DNA from 2 places in the Enterobacter sp. JBIWA008 genome. Region 2 is predicted to be linked to the other one. Evidence: predicted binding sites of a transcription regulator. Region 2 holds the regulator's gene; the other holds the start of a gene.
The links. The regulator sigma-54, encoded in region 2, starts transcription at its own class of promoters, with help from an activator protein. The targets are predictions, from matches to a motif close to GTTGGCACANNTTTCGCTNT.

Region 1 (3,406 bases), 500 kb from region 2:
GTCCGGCTCCACGTCGAACATGTTCTGCAAGGCATCCAGCGTGTCGCGGGCTTCCGCTTCGTTAATCACGCTCATGGCGAACCCCACGTGGACCAGCACCCACTGGCCGAGACGCGAGGCGCCGCTTTCATCGCTGCTGCCCACCAGCGTCAGGTCGACGTCGCGCAGGATACCGCAAACCTCGACCTTGGCCTGATTACCGTCGATGGAGTGAATCTGTCCCGGTACGCCTATGCACATCGTTCGTTCTCCAGCCAGTGCAGCCAGCTGTCCATGCCGTCACCGCGCGTGGCGGAGACCAGCAGGATCTCAATCTCCGGGTTCACCTCGCGGGCCCAGGACAGGCACTTATCCACGTCGAAGTTCAGGTACGGCAGCAGGTCGACTTTGTTGAGCAGCATGAGGGAGGCGGCGGCAAACATATGTGGGTACTTCAGCGGCTTATCTTCGCCTTCGGTCACCGAAAGCACAGCGACTTTATGCCGTTCACCGAGGTCAAAGCTTGCCGGGCAGACCAGGTTGCCGACGTTTTCAATAAACAGGATGCCGTTATCCGCCAGCGGCAGGCGCGGGGCGGCGTCGGCAATCATCTGCGCATCCAGGTGGCAGCCTTTGCCGGTATTAACCTGAATCGCCGGGGTGCCGGTTTCGCGAATGCGCGCCGCGTCGTTAACGGTTTGCTGGTCGCCTTCTATCACCGCGCAGGAGACGCGCCCGTTCAGGCGTTTGAGCGTTTCCGTTAACAGCGTGGTTTTGCCGGAGCCGGGGCTGGATACGAGATTCAGCACCAGCTGTTCGCGCGTGGCAAAGCGGGCGCGGTTGCGGGCGGCGATCTGGTTATTTTTGTCCAGCACGTTGATCTCCACCTCCAGCATCTGGCGCTGGCTGATGCCCGGCGCGTGGGTACCCGCCTCCCCGTGGCCGTAGTGCAGATCGCCCGCAGCGGAGCGTTGCGGGGCGAAGGTGATACCGGTTAAAGCCGCCGCAGGCCGCGGGGCCGGTGAAAAGGGCGCGGAGCGAAACGCGGAATGGGGGTGATGTTCATCCCCTTCTATATACAGGTTGCCTTCGGCGCAACCGCAGGTGCTACACATACTTTACTCCTTCTCGATTTCGAGGCGTTGGATCTGCATGCCGTCGTCCGCCACGATGCGAAGACCGGTGCTCTGACACTGCGGACAGCGCTGAACCTTTGATGACAGCAGGGTGACGTACTGCTGGCACTGCCCGCACCAGCACTCCGCCTGCTGCTCTTCAATATGGAGCTCGCAGCCTTCCGCCAGCGTGCCGCGACACACCAGCTCAAAACAAAAATGCAGGGCACTGGTCTCGACGCAGGAAAACGCCCCGACCTTCAGCCAGACGCCGGTGACGCGTTTCGCATGGTTTTGCACTGCCTGCTGTTCGATAAGTTCCAGAGCCCGCTGGCAGAGGGTGATTTCGTGCATGACGCCTCCTCAATGAATTGCGCCATTGAATGCAATAACGGTGCCAGCTTGATTTTTGTTAAGGCGTGACGATGTCAACGCTGTCGAAATGACACGTCGACACCGCGGCGTTGACAGCGGTTTTGCAATTAAAACCTTTTAAAATCATAAAGATAAAAACTGGCATGGAATCTGCTTAACAGCCGCTATCTCCATTACACGGATACCTTCTATGACTATTTGGGAAATCAGCGAAAAAGCGGATTACATCGCGCAGCGTCATCAGCAGCTGCAGGACCAGTGGCACCTCTACTGCAACTCTCTGGTTCAGGGCATAACCCTCTCGAAAGCGCGTCTTCACCACGCGATGAGCTGCGCGGCGCAGGGCGACATGCGCTTTGTCCTCTTCGGCCATTTCACGATCAACGTTACCCTGGCGGATAACTTCAACAGCCACACCATTGAGTACCATCTCGAGACAAAAGACGGCGAAAAACAGTGTATTGCGAAGGCGCAGCTGATGGCCGACGGCATGGTGGACGGCCACGTCAGCAACCGCGATCGCCAGCAGGTGCTGGAGCACTATCTGGAAAAAATCGCGCCGGTCTATAACGGCCTGTACGCCGCCGTTGAGCACGATCTTCCGGTCAACCTGAAGCAGCTGATGGATGGAAATGCCTCAGCAAACGTGGCCTGACTACTGTGTGTCGAGAAGTGTCGACAAGACAGTTTTTCGTCAAAAATGACTATCACCAGAGGATGACCCGGTGAACCGTTTTGTAATTGCTGACTCGACGGTCTGTATTGGCTGTCGAACCTGTGAGGCGGCGTGCTCGGAAACGCATCGCCTGCATGGGCTGCAGTCCATGCCGCGCCTGCACGTCATGCGTAATGAAAAAGAGTCTGCCCCGCAGCTCTGCCATCACTGTGAAGACGCCCCCTGCGCGGGTGTCTGCCCTGTGAATGCCATCACCCGTGTGGATGGCGCTGTCCAGCTGAACGAAAGCCTGTGCGTAAGCTGCAAGCTGTGCGGCATTGCCTGCCCGTTCGGCGCGATTGAATTTTCCGGCAGCCGCCCGCTGCACATTCCGGCAAACGCCAACTCGCCAAAAGCCCCGCCCGCGCCGCCGGCTCCGGCACGCGTCAGCACGCTGCTGGACTGGGTGCCCGGCATCCGCGCCGTGGCGGTGAAGTGCGACCTGTGCAGCTTCGACGAGGAGGGCCCGGCCTGCGTGCGCACCTGCCCGACTAAGGCATTGATTCTGGTTAACATTCGCGACATCGCCCGTACCAGCAAGCGTAAACGCGAGCTGACCATCAACAGTGATTTTGGCGACCTTTCTCTGCTACAGGCGCTTAACGAGGGGGCGAAATGAACGCGGCGATGATGATTACCAGCGCGGTAGCCTGTTTTGCTGCCGCCGCTGTTCTGGCGCTTATCTTCTCATTCCATAAAACTCTCAGCGGCGCGATCGCCGGGATCGGCGGGGCGGTCGCTAGCCTGATGACGCTGGCGGCAGGTGGCGTTGTCCTGCTCGGCGGACAGTCCGCAGAGACCGTGATGCCGCTGATTCGCCACACCGTTGCGATCACGCCGCTGAACGCCATCTGGCTTGTGACCTTTGGCCTGTGCGGGGTGTTTATCAGCCTGTTCAATATCGACTGGCACCGCCATCCGCACGCCAGGGCTAACGGGCTGCTGGTTAACCTGCTGATGGCGGCGGCGGTCTGCACCGTTATCGCCAGCAACCTCGGCGCGCTGGTGGTGATGGCGGAGATCATGGCGCTGTGCGGCGTGTTCCTGACGGGCTGCAGCGCCTCCGGCAAGCTGTGGTTTGCGCTGGGACGCCTCGGAACGCTGCTGCTGGCGCTGGCCTGTTGGCTGGTGTGGCAGCGTTTCGGCACGCTGGATTTCGCTGCGCTCAACGGCCATACGCTGGGCAATGACGTCTGGCTGCTGGGCGCGATCGGCTTTGGCC
Region 2 (3,406 bases):
AGTTTGCCGTGCGGGATCGCGATGCCGTTGCCGATACCGGTACTGCCCATTTTTTCACGGGTCAGAATCGCTTCGAACACCACCTGCGGCGGCAGACCCAGCTGTTTTGCAGCCAGTTCACTGATGATCTCCAGCGCACGTTTTTTGCTCTGGCAGTGAACCGCACTGCGGGTACATTCCTGGTTAAGGACATTGCTCAGTTGAAGAGCGGAATCGTTGTTCATCATAATTTCACCTAAGCGCTAACTGTACAAATGGCCTGTTGTGTTTCACAACAGGCCTTCCTGCACCCGTTAACTGCCCGGACAATTAGTGTTGTTTCAGTTTATCTTTATGTTTATTGAGCTGTCGTGCAAGCTTATCAATTAAGCCGTCGATAGCCGCGTACATGTCTTGCCCTTCCGCACTGGCATGCAGTTCACCCCCGTTAACATGCAGGGTGGCATCCGAGATATGAGTCACTTTCTCCACTTTCAACACAATATAGACCTGATTGATCCTTTCGAAATACTGCTCGAGTTTTGCAAACTTCGCGTTCACGAAGTCGCGTAAAGCCTCAGTAATTTCGACGTTTTGTCCAGTGATGTTGAGCTGCATAGTGTCTTCCTTATCGGTTGTGTCAGACCAGCTGTTTACGCTGGTTGGACGGCGGAATGGATAAAGACTCTCGATACTTCGCAACAGTACGTCGTGCCACCATAATACCCTGATCGGACAGCATGGTGGTTAACTTACTGTCGCTTAGTGGCTTCGCGGGGTTCTCCGCGGCGATCAACTTCTTCACCAGGGCACGAATGGCCGTTGACGACGCTTCACCGCCGCCCTCGGTATTCACATGGCTGGAGAAAAAATACTTAAGCTCAAAAATACCGCGTGGACTGTGCAGATACTTCTGCGTGGTGACACGGGAAATGGTTGATTCATGCATTTCGACGGCCTGGGCGATATCCGCCAGCACCATCGGTTTCATATACTCTTCGCCCTGCTCAAAGAAAGCCTGCTGCTGTTCGACAATACAGCGGCTGACGCGTAGCAGCGTATCATTTCGGCTCTCCAGACTTTTGATCAGCCATCGCGCTTCCTGAAGATTGCTACGAATATATTGATTGTCGGAGTCGTTACGCGCGCTGGTGCACATGGAGGCATACTGCTGATTGATTTGCAGGCGAGGGATGCTGTCTGAGTTCAGTTCAACGACCCAGCGGTCATTATGTTTTCTGACCAGTACGTCCGGAATGACGTATTCGGGCTCGCTGGTCTGGATCGACTGTCCCGGGCGCGGATCGAGCGACTGGATCAGATTCACCGCTTCTTTCAGCACCTCTTCTTTCAGGCGCGTGACGCGCATCAGGGAGCGGAAATCGTGGTTGGCCAACAGATCCAGATGATCGCTGATGATTAAGCGCGCCTCGTCGAGCCATGGCGTCTCTTTGCTGAATTGAGAAAGCTGGATCAGCAGGCAGTCACGCAGATCTTTTGCGGCCACGCCTATCGGATCGAAACGCTGGATGCGCTTCAGTACGGCTTCAACTTCCTCAAGCTCAATCTCGTCGTCGCCCATGCTTTCCAGAATATCGTCCAGCGTGACGGTCAAATAGCCGGTGTCGTCAACGGCATCGACAATTGACGTGGCAATCGCGCGGTCGGTATCGGAGAAGGGAGTCAGCTCCACCTGCCACATCAGGTAATCCTGCAGCGACTGGGTGGTTTCGCCCTGATAGACCGGTAGCTCATCATCCTGGTAGTCTGCACGCGTACCGGAAGGGGTTCCGGCGGTGTAAATTTCATCCCAGCTTGCATCCAGCGGTAGCTCGTCGGGCATCTCTTTTTGTTCGAGTGCATCCGCGGTGTCGAGCGCTTCTGTATCCTGAGATTGCTGGGTATCTACCTCGTCATGAAGATCGGTTTGTTCCAGCAGGGGGTTGCTGTCCAGCGCCTGCTGGAGCTCCTGCTGAAGTTCTAACGTGGACAGTTGCAACAGGCGAATTGCCTGCTGTAGCTGCGGCGTCATCGCCAGTTGTTGGCTGAGCCTTAATTGCAAACCTTGCTTCATGTTCAGAGCATTTTTCTCCGGTTCGGCGTTACGTTACCTCTACCCTATCAGAGTCGGAAGTCTTCCCCAAGATAGACGCGCTTAACATGATCGTCTTCGAGGATCTGCTGCGGCGTACCGTGGGCGATCAGATTGCCCTGGCTCACAATATACGCGCGTTCACATACGGCCAGCGTTTCACGGACGTTATGGTCGGTGATCAGTACGCCAAGACCGCTGTCACGCAGGTGCTCAATGATACGTTTAATGTCGATAACCGAGATCGGGTCAACGCCAGCAAACGGTTCATCCAGAAGGATAAATTTCGGGTTTGCGGCCAGCGCACGCGCAATCTCAACGCGACGGCGTTCACCCCCGGAGAGTGCCTGACCAAGGCTGTCGCGCAGATGCTCAATGTGGAACTCTTCCATCAGCTCGTTGGCACGATCCTGACGCTGTTCGCTGGTCAGATCGTTACGAATTTGCAGGACCGCCATCAGGTTGTCGTAAACGCTGAGACGACGGAAAATGGAGGCTTCCTGCGGCAGATAGCCGATCCCGCGACGCGCGCGCGCGTGCAGAGGCAGAAGGCTAATATCTTCATCATCAATGATAATGTTGCCGGCATCGCGCGGCACAATGCCAACGACCATGTAGAAGGTGGTGGTTTTACCCGCACCGTTAGGGCCAAGCAGCCCTACAATTTCGCCGGAGTTGACGGTCAGACTGACATCTTCTACGACACGGCGGCCCTTATAGGCCTTAGCGAGATTCTTTGCAGTTAATGTTGCCATAACGAATTAGTTACTCTTCTTCTGTGCCGGGGCCTGGCCTTTGCCTTTGTCCTGCAGCTGCGACGGAACCAGTACGGTCGTGACGCGTTTGCCTTTCTCGCTGGAGGCCTGCATTTTTTGCTCTTTCACCAGATAGGTAATCTGGTCGCCGGTAATGTTGCTATCCAACTGTTCCAGATACGCGTTTCCGGTCAGGATGACCAGGTCCTTCGCCAGCTCATAATGCATGTGCGTGGCGCGGCCTTTCACCGGCTTGCCGTTGTCCTGCATTTGATAGAAGGTCGCCGGATTACCATAGCCATCGATAATCTCTTTGCCCTGCTCGCCACCCGGACGGGTCACGACCACTTTGTCGGCGTTAATTTTGATGGTGCCCTGGGTCATGACGACGTTACCCGTGAAGGTGACGACGTTGCCCTGCATATCGAGAGACTGGGTATCGGACTCGATATGGATCGGTTGGTCGGTATCGCCCGTTACAGCAAGCGCGGGGAGACTGGTCGCCAGCATCGCGCTGGCGATAATTACTTTAAGGCTGAGTTTGTTTGTTTTGAATTTCATAGGAGGTTCTAACCTTTTC

Region 1: a site for sigma-54 is predicted at 1,477-1,496, ahead of hypA (hydrogenase maturation nickel metallochaperone HypA). Genes of this name have one in related genera too.

What each region holds. Positions count from the first base shown of each region.
Region 1 covers NZ_CP074149.1:3,800,849-3,804,254, reverse strand. Annotated here, with positions in the region: gene KGP24_RS18385 (HypC/HybG/HupF family hydrogenase formation chaperone) at 1-240, opposite strand, end outside; gene hypB (hydrogenase nickel incorporation protein HypB) at 231-1,094, opposite strand; gene hypA (hydrogenase maturation nickel metallochaperone HypA) at 1,098-1,448, opposite strand; gene hycA (formate hydrogenlyase regulator HycA) at 1,660-2,124, shown strand; gene KGP24_RS18365 (4Fe-4S dicluster domain-containing protein) at 2,195-2,803, shown strand; gene hycC (formate hydrogenlyase subunit 3) at 2,800-3,406, shown strand, end outside.
Region 2 covers NZ_CP074149.1:4,296,531-4,299,936, reverse strand. Annotated here, with positions in the region: gene ptsN (PTS IIA-like nitrogen regulatory protein PtsN) at 1-227, opposite strand, end outside; gene hpf (ribosome hibernation promoting factor) at 310-597, opposite strand; gene rpoN (RNA polymerase factor sigma-54) at 620-2,053, opposite strand; gene lptB (LPS export ABC transporter ATP-binding protein) at 2,101-2,826, opposite strand; gene lptA (lipopolysaccharide ABC transporter substrate-binding protein LptA) at 2,833-3,387, opposite strand; gene lptC (LPS export ABC transporter periplasmic protein LptC) at 3,356-3,406, opposite strand, start outside.